One region of the Neobacillus pocheonensis genome, then DNA from elsewhere that is predicted to be linked to it. Evidence: riboswitches for the same ligand, from Rfam matches in the RefSeq annotation. Region 1 holds a riboswitch; each other region holds the start of a gene.
What was found. A riboswitch is a leader RNA that binds a small molecule or an ion and turns the genes downstream of it on or off. The one in region 1 is predicted to bind thiamine pyrophosphate.

Region 1 (3,458 bases):
GATGAAAAATGCAAAAAAAGTCGAATTATTTCAAGAATGAATTTATTCTAAGCTTTTGTTCAGAGGGATGGTAAAATAGCTCTATACTAGGCTTTGATGCATGAAAAAAACTGAGGAAATATTTTTTATTCCTCGGGAAAGCGCAGGAACAGACATTTCTCGTGTTTCTTTGTCGCATGAAAGCGCTTTAATTGTTGCTATTAAAGGGGTGAAGTGGTTGATAAAAATGATTGATGCCCATATACATCTGATAGAGAATGGATATTATATTTCTGTAACACCTGATATTGATATTGTTTATAAAGAAAAATTAAGCAATTAGTGAAAGCCTATCCTCTTGAACAAACAATGATTGAAACTTATGATCCATGGCCATTTGAAGGACTATTTATAGGGAAAATGACACATACAATCATAATGAATGAATCGATTCGTGAAATATCAAAAATTAAAAAATTGTCATTTGGAGAGGTTTCTGATAGATTATGGCGAAACACTATCTCATTTTATGACTTGGAGGAGAAAATAAAAAATGAGCAAGCAAGTAATCGTTTATACGACAAATGACTGTATTGAATGCACAATGGTCAAACAAGTACTCACACAGGAAGGAATTTCATTTGAAACCAGGAATGTTTCGACGAACCCGGAGTATCAAAAGGAAGTAGAAGCGTATGGTTTTTTAGGAGTTCCAGTGACAGTTGTAGATCATCGAGCAGTTAAAGGTTTTACTAATGAACTAAAAGAGCTGATGGAGCTGGCAAAAAAATAGGAAAAATATTTATTAATCTCGAAAATTTTTAATAAAGGGTGAAACTAGGCTCGATGATGGACAAAACATTACAGAGAATGGGTGAAAATGTCCTTCATAAGATCGATGAAGGACAAAAATTACAGAGAATAGATGAAAATTGGTCTTCATAAGATTGATGAAGGACAAATCATAACAGAAAATAGCCTGTCCTGTCCTTCATTGGCTAAATGAAGGACAATTCTCACCAATATAAGTAGGGTTAGGTCTTTCATGGGTTAATCGTTTTGCCATAATAACATTATGTAAACTGTTACGGATTTTTTATTTAGTAATTTATTCTTTACTTATTATTTTAATAGGAGTATTATTGGGTTGAAATTTAATATGTGTTGTATCTACTAGGGGTGCCCTTCATGCGGGCTGAGAGAAAACGGCAACGTTTTTGACCCTTTGGACCTGATCTGGATAATACCAGCGTAGGAAAGTAGTCTTGTGAAGTATTTTTACTTTCTTGCTTATGAACCAGGTCCAAATAATGGATCTGGTTTTTTTATTTTGGCTTTGTTAAAGGTCAATCTTAATTTTGCTCATAGTTGATTGGAGCGGAGGGCACTCGACTCCTGCGGGATAGAGAGGTCGCTAGAGACCCCACAGGCGCAAAGCGCCGAGGAGGCTCTAGGACCTCCCCGCGGAAAGCGAGTGCCCGGAGCGGAAATCAACAACCAAATTTAACAGAGCCTTTATTTTAAAAAAGAAAAGGGGAAATTCAAATGGAAAAAAACAGTTTAGCTGAAACTTTGCAAAAAGTACGTGAGGTAAACCCGCTTGTACATAATATCACGAATGTAGTTGTTACCAACTTTACGGCAAATGGTCTTCTTGCTCTTGGCGCATCACCGGTTATGGCGTATGCAGCTGAAGAGGTGGCGGATATGGCGAAGATTGCTAGTTCAGTAGTTTTAAATATTGGAACCCTAAACCCGCAAACTGTTGAATCGATGATCATTGCGGGGAAAGCAGCAAATGAGGCGAATGTTCCAGTCATTTTTGACCCGGTTGGAGCAGGGGCTACAAGCTATCGAACCGTAACAGCACAAAGAATCATGAAAGAAGTTAAAGTCTCCGTTATTAGAGGTAATGCTGCCGAAATTGCGAATGTAGTGGGGGAAAAGTGGGAAATAAAAGGCGTTGACGCTGGTAATGCAGAGGGGAATGTCATTGACATCGCCATTAATGCTGCCGAAAAAATGAATTGTGTTGTCGTGATTACCGGAAAAGAAGACATTGTCAGCAATGGAAAAACCACGTATTTAGTTGCGGGTGGTCATCCAATCTTAACCAAGGTCACCGGGACTGGATGCTTATTGACTTCAGTGATTGGTGCTTTTGCTGGAGTGGATAAGGATCTCATTAGGGCTTCCGTTGCAGCACTAAGCTTTTACGGAATTGCAGCCGAAAAAGCAGCACAAAAAACGGCTGAAATGGGTCCAGGAAGTTTCCAAATCGAGTTTTTAAACCAATTGGCCCTCGTTTCCTCAGAAGATATCGTTCAACATAGTTCATTTAGACAGGTGTAGGGGAGGTTAGCAAAATGAAAAAAGCATTAACGATTGCAGGATCTGATAGCGGCGGCGGAGCGGGAATTCAAGCTGACCTTAAAACCTTTCAGGAATTGGAAGTCTTCGGAATGTCAGCTTTAACTGCAGTAACAGCGCAAAATACATTAGGTGTCCACGGCGTCTATCCGATGACAGTCGAGGCCGTTATTAAGCAGATTCAAGCTATAGGTGATGACATGGGCACTGACGCAGTAAAAACCGGAATGCTCTTTAATGCAGACATCATCAGAGCGGTTAGTGAACAAATTAGCAAATACAAATGGGACAATCTTGTGGTGGACCCAGTGATGATTGCCAAGGGGGGAGCATCGCTTTTACAAATAGAAGCTATTTCGGCCATGAAAAATTATTTATTACCACTTGCCAAGGTTATTACACCGAACATACCGGAAGCAGAGGTCCTTACAGAGATGTCGATTCAAACGGAAGAAGACAAACAGGAGGCGGCACAAAGACTTTTCGAATTAGGTGTAAAAAACATCGTTATTAAAGGCGGCCATGATGACAACGAAACTGAATCAATCGATTTATTGTTTGATGGCAAGAAATTTTACACTTTTACAAGCAAACGCATCGAGACGAAAAACACCCATGGAACGGGCTGTACGTTTTCAGCGGCCATTACTGCTGAACTGGCAAATGGGGCAACCATCTACGACGCTGTTGTGAAGGCGAAGGACTTTATTCAGGCAGCCATTGAGGAAGATTTAGAAATTGGACTGGGGCATGGTCCGACGAACCATTGGGCCTATCAAAAAAGGCAGGTGTTTGTAAGATCATGAAAAATCTGCGCGAAGCATTAAAGGTTTATTTTATCATGGGCAGTCCTAATTGCTTGATGGACCCGACAGAGGTTTTAAAAGAGGCTATTTCCGGCGGCATTACATTTTTTCAATTTCGGGAAAAGGGTGAAGGAGCTTTAACGGGTGTTGAAAAATATGCACTTGCCAAAGAACTCCAAAACATTTGTAGACAAAATCAAATCCCGTTTATAGTGAATGATGATATCGAACTGGCATTAACGATAGATGCAGACGGTGTCCATATCGGCCAAGAGGATGAGTCGGTGAGAGCAGTTAGGAAAA
Region 2 (3,458 bases), on a different contig from region 1:
ATTTTTCCTTATATCCTATGCAAGTTAGTAGGTTGGCGGAAGAAATGTCCTAAATAAAAAAAATCCCTACTTTATTAAAAAGTGGGATTAGGTACGGTCCAATATTAATGGTTCATTGTCTAATGTTGTTGGTGCGACCGGTAAGTGGATTGAGAAAGTCGTTTTATCAGGGGTAGAATCACAAGATAATCCACCTTTGTGTTTTTCAATAATTTCTTTACAAACAAAAAGTCCAAGACCTGTTCCTAGCTTTTTGGTCGTAAAAAACGGTTCAAAAATTGTTTTTCGTAATTCAGTTGGAATGACTGGTCCATTATTAGAAATGGTAATTTTAATGTACTGATTATTTTCTAAACAGCTATGAATGTCAATCGTTGGATGTGGATTCGCGTGATGATTCAAAACATCAATCGCATTAAAAATGATATTGATAAATACCTGCCTAATTTCATCCGCATAACCGTGAAGTGTAATATCCTCACATAATTCCTTGATGATTTTTACTTTACCATCTAGAATGCTTGGATAGAGGAAATTCAACACTTCATCAATTAATTTATTTAAATTATAATAATCTTTTTCTTTTCCGATTAATTCTTTCTTGGAAAGGAGAAGAAACTGAGAAATTCTAAAATTCAGCTGATCTAATTCACTTGAAATAATATCTAGATACTTCATATTAGGATAATCAGCTTTTAGAAGCTGGATAAAACCCTGGACTGATGTGAGCGGGTTTCTAAATTCATGAATAAAGCTAGAAGTCATTTGTCCAAGAAGGGTTAGACGATCCTGATGGGTCGAGTCAATAAACATTGTTTTTTCTTCAATAATTTTATTTTTCGCTTCAGTATAATGGGAAACAGCATAGTATAAAAACTTGTCAAAGCAGAAATTAATTCGATTGATCGATTCCTGCATTTCTGACCATGATATTCCAGTTTTGCTTAAATAACTGTACAAAATCGTTCTGCCAAGATTGACATTATAAACAAAGTCCCCAATATTAATTTTGGCAATGACTCTTTCTTCCGATATCTCTTTTGCTATTTTTTCGATTACGTTCAAAAGCTCCTGCTCGGAAAATTTATGCATCGTTAAGATTACATTAAAAAGGGCTTTAGCATTTTCGCTTATTTTTTCTTTATAAGGGTCTTCTTTCGAGATAATATATGAATCTTCCCAATCAAGAATTAATTGGTCTTTATGTTTATTAAAGAAATCAATTAATTCCGTTTGTTTATCTGTAAACATGCTGTACCTCCTAAATCCCACATTCCTAATCACAATCTTAATTCGCTGATAATAACAAAAAATCCTTTTAATATCATGTGGAAATTATTTTCCCAATATTTCCATAGTTAATTTGTCATTAAACTTTCGCTTGCAAATGATTGAATATTATCCTTGTATTCAATATTAAATAGTAGTTTATTCTTAATGAAATCAATTGTATATGTCCACAAGGGGAGCTGTAAAGAGCGGCTGAGAGTGAACGATAATGTGTTCTGACCCTATGAACCTGTTAGTTAACGCTAGCGTACGGATGTGGTTTGCCTGAACAATTAGCAATGCAGACAATCCAATTCTTTATTATAGAATTTATATGCTCCCAAGCTTTGTGGTCAGTGCTATCATTGTCGTTCTAGTTATCGAGGCATTGCCCAAGAGAATGCTTGTCAAGGAAAATTAATAAACTCTAAAAAGAAAAGCTTTGTGCTTTTCTTTTTTTTTTGAAATATTGTCAAAATTATTACGCTTATTAATAATAAAAAGTGTTAAAATGTCAATATAGAAAGAGAATCATTCTCAATTAATATAGATAGGGTGATAGCACATGTTCGGTATCTTAAAAGCAGGGGACAAGGGTAAAATCATTGACATTTCTCATGTTGGCCAGCTTGTCCAGAGGCGTTTGCTCGATTTAGGGATTACGGAAGGCTCGGAAGTATGTGTAAAATGTGTGATGCCTTTTGGAGGTCCGATTATGATTGAGTCCTGCGGACAGTGTATTGGAATCCGGAGGAAGGAAGCAGTTCAAATCGAAGTGGAGAGAATCTAATGGAAATCGCTCTAATTGGAAATCCCAATACGGGAAAAACTTCATTGTTTAACAATTTAACAGGTTCCTATGAGTATGTTGGCAACTGGAGCGGTGTAACAGTTGAAAAGAAAGTAGGCGTGTTTAAAAATAATATTGGCAGATTAATTGATTTGCCTGGTGTCTATACCTTGAATCCACTTTCAAAGGATGAAGGGGTTGTGACCTCCTTCTTTTTAAATGAATCGGTCGATCGCTTACTGAATATCCTGGATGCTTCTCAATTAGAACGCAATTTGCATTTAACTTTGCAATTGCTGGAATTTGAAAAGCCTGCCCTTATTGGGCTAAATATGGTCGATGTCGCAAATAAACGTGGAATCCAAATAGATGCCCCAAAGTTGGCTGAAATTCTCGGTGTACCTGTTGTTCCAGTTGTCGCTAGAAGCGGCAAAGGCTGTGACAAGCTCGTAGATGTCATTTCAACGAAATCAATCCTGCCTATCAAAAAGAATCTTGTCTATTATGGCAAAGAGGTTGAAGAAGCCATTACGGCATTGTCCAGTGAATTCACCGGAAAAACGGAACATTCACTGAGGTGGCTGGCCATCCAATTTTTTGAGGGAAATGAATATGTAAGGAATTACCTAAATGGAATCGTTAATGGATCCAAGCTAGCTGCTATTCTTTCGAATTTGGAATTGAAAATACAAAAGTTATACGGCAGCAAATCACTCGCTAATTTTATTTATTTAAAGAGAAAAGAAGTCATTGAAAAAATAATTGCGGATGTGGCGAGAAAAAGTGATTCAGTCATTCCTCTTTCAGAAAAAATTGACAGCATCGTCACCAATCGATATTTAGGGATGCCAATCTTTTTGCTCTTAATGTATTTGATGTTCATGTTGACATTTGATTGGCTCGGAACACCGCTATCGGATGCATTGGATGCCCTCTTAACTGGTCCGGTTACGGCAGGATTTGAAAACGTATTATCAGCTATTCATGCCTCTTCTTTTATCCATGCTTTAATTATTGAAGGGTTAGTAGCCGGGGTTGGCGGGGTACTGGTATTTGTACCGCAAATCTTTATCTTATTCTTTTTTATATCTTTATTAGAAGACTCAGGATATATGGCACGGGTAGCCATGGTAATGGACAGGATTATGGAATCGGTCGGATTAAATGGAAAAGCATTTATTCCAATGATGATTGGCTTTGGCTGTAATGTTCCAGGAATTATGGCGGCAAGAACGATTGAAACACCTCGTGAACGGCTGTTAACAATTTTGCTGACGCCTTTAATGTCCTGCTCGGCTCGCTTGCCTGTATATGCGTTGTTTGTGGGGGCATTCTTTGCAGCCAATAAAGCATTGATTGTCTTGAGTTTATATGTTCTTGGGATCGTAGTTGCTTTAAT
Region 3 (3,458 bases), on a different contig from region 1:
AAATCGGGTTAGCTCATCCAAAGCCGAAAACGGCTCATCAAGACAGATCACCTCTTGCGGGCTCAATAACGCACGGATAAAAGCAGCCCGCTGCTTCATTCCTCCTGATAGCATGTGAGGATAGGCGTTTTCATAATCAGAGAGTCCTGCGATCGCCAGCATCTCTCGTGCTGAATTTACTTCTTTTTTTCCTTGAAGTTCTTGGCCGAGCAGGACATTTTCAAGGATCGTTCTCCACGGGAAAAGCGAAGAAGTTTGCGGCATATAGCTAATAAAACCACGCTTGCCATTAATGGTTTGACCGTCTAATCGGATTTCCCCTTCATCTGGTGAAAGAATACCCCCAATTAAATGAAAGATGGTGCTTTTTCCACTACCTGATGGGCCAATAATTGAAACAAATTCATTTTTTTTAATGGAAAAATCAAGGTTTTTTAGTACTTCATTTTGTCTGAAACGCTTCGAAACGTTTTGAAAACGGAGATAGCTCATTTGTTCTCATCCCCTTTCGGCTTCCAACGAACCACTCTTTGCTCTATAAAAACGATGAAAAAGAAAAATAAGAGGCTCAAGAACATGATCGTAAAAATAGCAACAAACACCCGGTCCGTTCGAAAAGACGACGATGCGAATGTCATAAAGACACCGATCCCCTGCTTAGCACCAAGCCATTCGGAAATAACGGCCCCCATTACGCTGTATGTTGCAGAGATCTTTAAGCCTGAAAAAATCGACGGCAACGAAAACGGCAGTTCCAATTTCCAAAAAAGCTGCGTTTTCGATGCACCTGCCATCATCATATAATGCTTCAACTCTGAAGGGGTTTGGCTAAATCCATCTAAAGCGGCCACAGTAATGGGAAAGAAACAAACCAGAGTGATCACAATCATTTTTGGTAATATTCCAAACCCAAACCAAATGACCAACAGTGGAGCAAGAACGATAATGGGAACATTTTGCGATAAAATCAACAATGGATAGAAGGAATCTTTTAAAACAGGAACTAGATGCAATAAAATGGCGGCCACCAGTCCAATGATTGCTCCAACCGCAAATCCAAGTAGTGAAATTTTAACCGTTGAAAACACATCTGGATAAAAATTAAGCCAACCATCCATGGCCTCTGCGAAAATCTTTGATGGCGGAGGAAGAAGCCATTCCGGCACTTCTGCTATATTAACGACCATTTCCCAAATGACAAACAAAAGGAGGAGAACCAAAATTGGTCTCCACCCTTTTACAAGATTCTTCCTCATCATCGATATTTCACCGTTAAGTCAGCCATAGAAATGCCTGTTGGCTGATAAAGAATCTTCACTTGTGAAATGACATTTTTGCTTCCCATTTCAATCATTCGTTCATTCATTTTTGAAATTACCGCAAATAATTCGTGAAGTTCGCCTTCCATTGTTGTTTCTAACGGGTGTACCTCATATTTCACACCAGATTCATCTATTACTTTAATGGCTTCATCAACGTACGGAATCACGTCTTCGCCATTCTTTGTTTTCGGGATTATTTGAATGCTGATTAAAGAATTCGCCATGTCTTTATCCCCCTATTGTTTTGGTAAAAACTCATTAGTAAATGCTTTTTTCGCATCTATTTTTTTGTCAAGAAGCTTATTTTCATACATCCATTGGGTATAATTTTCCCAAACCTCTTGCTTTTGAATCCCCCATGCCTTTGCATCATCCTGATATTTCGGCGATAACCATTCTTGACTTTTCTTAACAAGCTTTGGATCTAAATCCGGTGCTGCTTTCATCAGGATATCCGCAGCTTGATCAGGGTTTTTGATGGCAAATTGATACCCTTGTGCCGTGGCTTTTACGAATGCTTTAACCGTTTCAGGGTTCTGTTCGATCATTTTTTCGTTGGTCTCTAAAACGGGTGTATAGTAGTCCAGTTTGTCAGAGTAATCGGTTAAGTAAACCATATTAATCTTTTCATTACGAAGCTCTGCTTGAATACCAGTCCATCCATAGTAAATCCAAGCAAAATCGATGTCTCTTTTCACAGCCGTAAAAAAGTCGGTATCACCCATGTTCACAATTTTCACCTTATTGGCATTGGCATTTTCTTTGTTCATTAAAGAAGTGATAACAGATTTTTCGACTGGCGAACCCCATCCACCGTATGTTTTTCCTTCAAAATCTTTTGGTGATTGAATCTGTTTGGCAGCTGGTGAAGCGAAACCTGATGTATTGTGCTGAATCACAGCAGCGATGGATACTAGTGGCACCCCTTGTACACGTGCTTGGGTTATCGCTTCTTGGTAGCCAACACCAAATTGCGCCTTGCCAGAAGCTACTAGTTGGTCAGCACCCGACTCGCCCGGCATGATAATATCCACATCTAAGCCCTCTTTTTTAAAGAATCCTTTTTCTTTTGCTACGTATAATCCAGTATGATTGGTATTTGGCGTCCAATCTAGTACGATCGAAACCTTTTTAAGAGGCTGCTTTTTTCCTTTTGCGTTTTCCGTTTCTTTTTTACCGCTGCATCCCGTTATTAAAAAAACTGATAGGACTAGTACTAGCCATTTCTTCATCTTGAATCCCCCATATGTGAAATTAAAATCTAAAGTGAAACAAATCAAAATGGCTGGAACCTTAGTTGTAAGAAGGCAAAACCTTGTTTAAACAAAATAAAGCACCCAGGCTAAGAAACCTGAGTGCATATCAGCAAACAATTAATTGTTTAAGAATATGTTCCCTCCGCCGGTATTAACCAGATCAGGTTCCAAGGGTCATCGTCTCACGGACTAAATCTCAACCGGCAACACCGGTTCCCCCACATTTCATCGTATTCACTTATTTCTCTACCATTATATCAGTCATTGTAGTCAATGCCAACGTTTTTATATACAAGTTCCAGGGAAAGTGCCATGGGGACGGTTCTTCTGGTCTGAACTGACTTTATAAATACCATGAGAACCGTCCCCGTGGTCAAAACAAAAAAACGCTAAACTCAAATAAGATAAGAGTTTAGCGTTTTGAGCTTCTACCTATGTAATACCCACACAATTTCACTAGTTATGGCTGCTGCGTTCCCGCCCTGACCAAGTTCCTAGTTTCCTTGTTGGACTATAAATCCGCAGGTAGGACTCGAACCTACGACCAATCGGTTAACAGCCAATCGGACTACCACCTGGACTACTGCGGAACAATTATTTTAGTGGAAATGACGGGAGTTGAACCCGTGTGCAAAGATATTGGCACTTATACTTCTACGAGTGTAGTCAGTAAAATTAGTTTTCACCGACTTCTTTAGCCTACTGACAGGCATTGAAGCAGCTAGTCTGATTATTCTCTTCTTTCATCCTCAGACGGTGGAATTCAGCGTAGTCCACTTAGAGTGAGTCCCTTACCCTACCACATGGACGATGGAGGGTGGAACCGCTAACGGCTGTTATTAAGCAGCGAAAGCGAAGTTGTTTTCTTGTTTGCCAGCTA
Region 4 (3,458 bases), on a different contig from region 1:
ATTAAAAAAGATCAAAATGGGACAAAAAATATTACGGCTGAAATTGTACTAATGGTTCGCTGTGAAGAACATCAAATAGAAAAAATTGAAAACATATTATGGGATAATAATGCACTCGGATTTACTACAATTATTGATGCTTAGGTCATATTTAGAATTAAACATTCATGAAAGCCCATCATATACAAGCAAAATTTTCTTGTATATGACGGTTAATCATGAACAAACATACCTTAATCATTCCTAGTTTTGGTCACATTTCTTAAATACCTTTCCATTGAGGATAATAACTCTGTGAGACTCACTTCATCATCATGTGTTTGGTGCAAGGTTGCTTCCTCTTCATATTGATCATATTGAGGTTCTTGAATCAATTCTTCTTTGATAACATTACTTGATTTTGCAACACGTTGACTTGATTTATTTTTATTGGATTCAGACTTGCTTGATTGGTTCACCACTTGTTTATTCGATTTGTTAGATTGGTTAGAAGCTTGATAATTGGATTTTCCTTCTTGTGCTTCTTCAATTTTTACTCCATAGCTGATATTCATAATATGATACGTGGAAATGCGGACGATTTCCTCTTTGTTAATGATGGAAATATAATCTTTGTGGATATCACTTAATACTCCTTCGAGCTTTTCAGGACCCCCGCGATTTATTCCTACCCATTGAAATTTTAATGCCTCAAGTAGATCTTGAAAATGATCTGCTTTTTTAAATACTAAATTGGAAGGAACATCCACATTAAATGGCATATTACCCTTCATATTATCTGTAAAACTTTTAATTTGCTGCATATTGTAATAAACAATGCCGTCATCTTCTGTGTAAATAGCGAGATGGTCGTCACCGTAATCCATTAACTTTCCGATTCTTGATTCAGGACCGCCCCGATTGATCTTGATTACTTTCCCTAAAAAATACTTCATGATGTCTTTATGCATAATAAGTTTTCCCCCTGAAAATTAATTAATTATATTTACACTGCATCTATATGTGTCATGGAATGACGTTGTCCTAATAAATTAGCCTTTTTTTCTAAAATTTAAGAGAAAATAGGCAAATAATAGAGTATGATACAAGACCAGAACCCAGATGGATGAGCAGTGTGTGTGCTTGTATTCCTATTTTTAAATCCATTTCGGTAAAAATTTTTTAAAAAGGAAGGGGAGTACTTTTTTAGGTGCTATCACTAGATTTATAGGATGACTGATTCAATGGGGTATACAACAAAAGCAGTAAAATTTCCAAAATGGGAATTTTACTGCTTTTTCGATGGCAAAGGGGCGAATTAACGCAAAAATGAATCACACTAAAGTCATGAGAATTTTGTATATCCTTTCATTCCATCATTGTTCTTTTAAGCTCGATACAGAAACACTTTGTTTAGTATCTGGTTCATCCAGCGGATGGATGGTAGCTTTTCCGGCTTCCTGGTCAACATGTTCAATATAAATTGGGGTTCCGTTATAGGTTACATTGGCCATGTTTCGTGAACTCGCGATTTCCTGTGCGCGTTGTGCGTCCAATATTCATCCCTCCTTTTCGTTATCACAAATTAAAGTTTTTGTTTTAATTCGCATGTATATTCATTTGCAATGACATATTTTTTTTAGAAAAAGCTTTTTTTACTGAAAAGATTATGTTATTTTTTTAGAGTAAGAAACATATTTTATATTGTTTTTTAGTTCTACTAGGGGGGTCCGATGGCTCGGACTGAGAGAAGAATGCATAAAATTCTTTGACCCTTTGAACCTGATCTGGATCATACCAGCGTAGGGAAGTAGTTTCGAAGGCGTAATATAACCATTTTTACTATGCGCCGCTACTTTTTGACGATGAATCAGGTTCTGTGTATACAGAACCTTTTTTTATTGTCATTCATTTACATGTCAGTCCATTGAGTACTACATGTTGTGAACTATGCTGTAACTTCCAGATCGCAAAATCTACCAATTTTTTAGGAGGAAGTTACATGCAGAATATCGAATTAAAATCACCATTCACTGGAAGTAAAAAAGTTTATCAAGAGGGTTCTAGACCTGAAATGAAGGTCCCGATGAGAGAAATCCAATTGAAACGAACAGTTACTACTTTCGGGGAAGAAGAAAATGCCCCCGTTAGAGTTTATGATACAAGTGGTCCATATACAGACACTAACTATCAAATTGACATAAGGAAAGGGCTGCCAGCATTACGCGAGAAATGGGTTCTTGAGCGAAATGATGTTGAAAGATATGCAGGCAGAAAAATAAAGCCAAGAGATAACGGATACCTTGATGAAGATAATCGGGCCAATCTAGAATGGTTTCCTAATATAAACCTAGCACCTCTCCGTGCAAAAAAAGGTCATACTGTTACACAGATGCATTACGCCAAAAAAGGAATGATCACCCCCGAAATGGAGTTTATAGCGATACGAGAAAACGTCGAACCGTCGTTTGTTCGAGAGGAGGTTGCACGAGGAAGAGCGATCATACCAGCCAATATTAATCATCCAGAAATTGAACCGATGATAATTGGAAGGAATTTTCTTGTAAAAATCAACGCGAACATCGGGAATTCAGCAGTTACATCCTCTATTGAACAAGAGGTTGAAAAAATGACTTGGGCTACCCGTTGGGGAGCTGATACGATCATGGATTTATCTACCGGAAAAAATATACATACAACAAGAGAATGGATTATCCGCAATTCGCCTGTACCTGTGGGAACTGTTCCGATTTATCAAGCCCTTGAGAAGGTGAATGGAATTGCCGAGGATTTAACTTGGGAAGTATACCGAGATACGCTGATTGAACAAGCCGAACAAGGCGTCGATTATTTTACTATTCATGCCGGTGTATTATTACGCTATATTCCATTGACGGTGAAACGGACAACGGGCATCGTATCCCGCGGAGGTTCGATTATGGCGCAGTGGTGTTTGGCTCATCATCAAGAAAATTTTCTATACACCCATTTTGAAGAAATTTGTGAAATTCTAAAGCAGTATGATATTTCAGTTTCCCTTGGAGATGGATTACGTCCTGGCAGCATTGCAGATGCCAATGATGATGCTCAATTTGCTGAACTTGAGACATTAGGTGAATTAACTGAAATTTCCTGGATGCATGATGTCCAAGTTATGATTGAAGGTCCCGGCCATGTACCGATGCATATGATTAAAGAGAATATGGATAAGCAATTGGAACTCTGTAAAGAAGCGCCATTTTATACCTTGGGACCGTTAACAACCGATATTGCACCAGGATATGATCATATTACTTCTGCGATCGGAGCAGCGATGATTGGCTGGTTTGGAACCGCGATGCTATGTTACGTAACTCCAAAAGAACATCTGGGATTACCGAATAAAGACGATGTCCGAGCGGGTGTCATTGCTTATAAAATTGCCGCTCATGCTGCTGATCTGGCAAAAGGCCACCCGGGTGCGCAAATCAGAGACAATG

Region 2: linked by a shared signal. The riboswitch ahead of ABES02_RS27490 (FeoA family protein) and the one ahead of thiM (hydroxyethylthiazole kinase) in region 1 are both predicted to bind thiamine pyrophosphate.
Region 3: linked by a shared signal. The riboswitch ahead of ABES02_RS28735 (ABC transporter substrate-binding protein) and the one ahead of thiM (hydroxyethylthiazole kinase) in region 1 are both predicted to bind thiamine pyrophosphate.
Region 4: linked by a shared signal. The riboswitch ahead of thiC (phosphomethylpyrimidine synthase ThiC) and the one ahead of thiM (hydroxyethylthiazole kinase) in region 1 are both predicted to bind thiamine pyrophosphate.

The regions. Positions count from the first base shown of each region.
Region 1 is NZ_JBCNAD010000047.1:52,224-55,681, reverse strand. It holds gene ABES02_RS24235 (hypothetical protein) at 101-322, shown strand; gene ABES02_RS24230 (glutaredoxin family protein) at 533-772, shown strand; TPP riboswitch at 1,145-1,254, shown strand; gene thiM (hydroxyethylthiazole kinase) at 1,525-2,331, shown strand; gene thiD (bifunctional hydroxymethylpyrimidine kinase/phosphomethylpyrimidine kinase) at 2,346-3,155, shown strand; gene thiE (thiamine phosphate synthase) at 3,152-3,458, shown strand, end outside.
Region 2 is NZ_JBCNAD010000066.1:75,148-78,605, reverse strand. It holds gene ABES02_RS27495 (histidine kinase N-terminal domain-containing protein) at 88-1,251, opposite strand; TPP riboswitch at 1,453-1,561, shown strand; gene ABES02_RS27490 (FeoA family protein) at 1,835-2,059, shown strand; gene feoB (ferrous iron transport protein B) at 2,059-3,458, shown strand, end outside.
Region 3 is NZ_JBCNAD010000087.1:1,098-4,555, forward strand. It holds gene ABES02_RS28720 (ABC transporter ATP-binding protein) at 1-492, opposite strand, end outside; gene ABES02_RS28725 (ABC transporter permease) at 489-1,256, opposite strand; gene ABES02_RS28730 (thiamine-binding protein) at 1,256-1,546, opposite strand; gene ABES02_RS28735 (ABC transporter substrate-binding protein) at 1,559-2,554, opposite strand; TPP riboswitch at 2,699-2,808, opposite strand; RNA gene ffs (signal recognition particle sRNA small type) at 3,005-3,098, opposite strand; tRNA gene ABES02_RS28745 (tRNA-Asn) at 3,096-3,168, opposite strand; RNA gene ssrA (transfer-messenger RNA) at 3,179-3,458, opposite strand, start outside.
Region 4 is NZ_JBCNAD010000008.1:301,553-305,010, forward strand. It holds gene ABES02_RS06050 (hypothetical protein) at 1-144, shown strand, start outside; gene ABES02_RS06055 (hypothetical protein) at 234-950, opposite strand; gene ABES02_RS06060 (small acid-soluble spore protein H) at 1,356-1,535, opposite strand; TPP riboswitch at 1,692-1,805, shown strand; gene thiC (phosphomethylpyrimidine synthase ThiC) at 1,982-3,458, shown strand, end outside.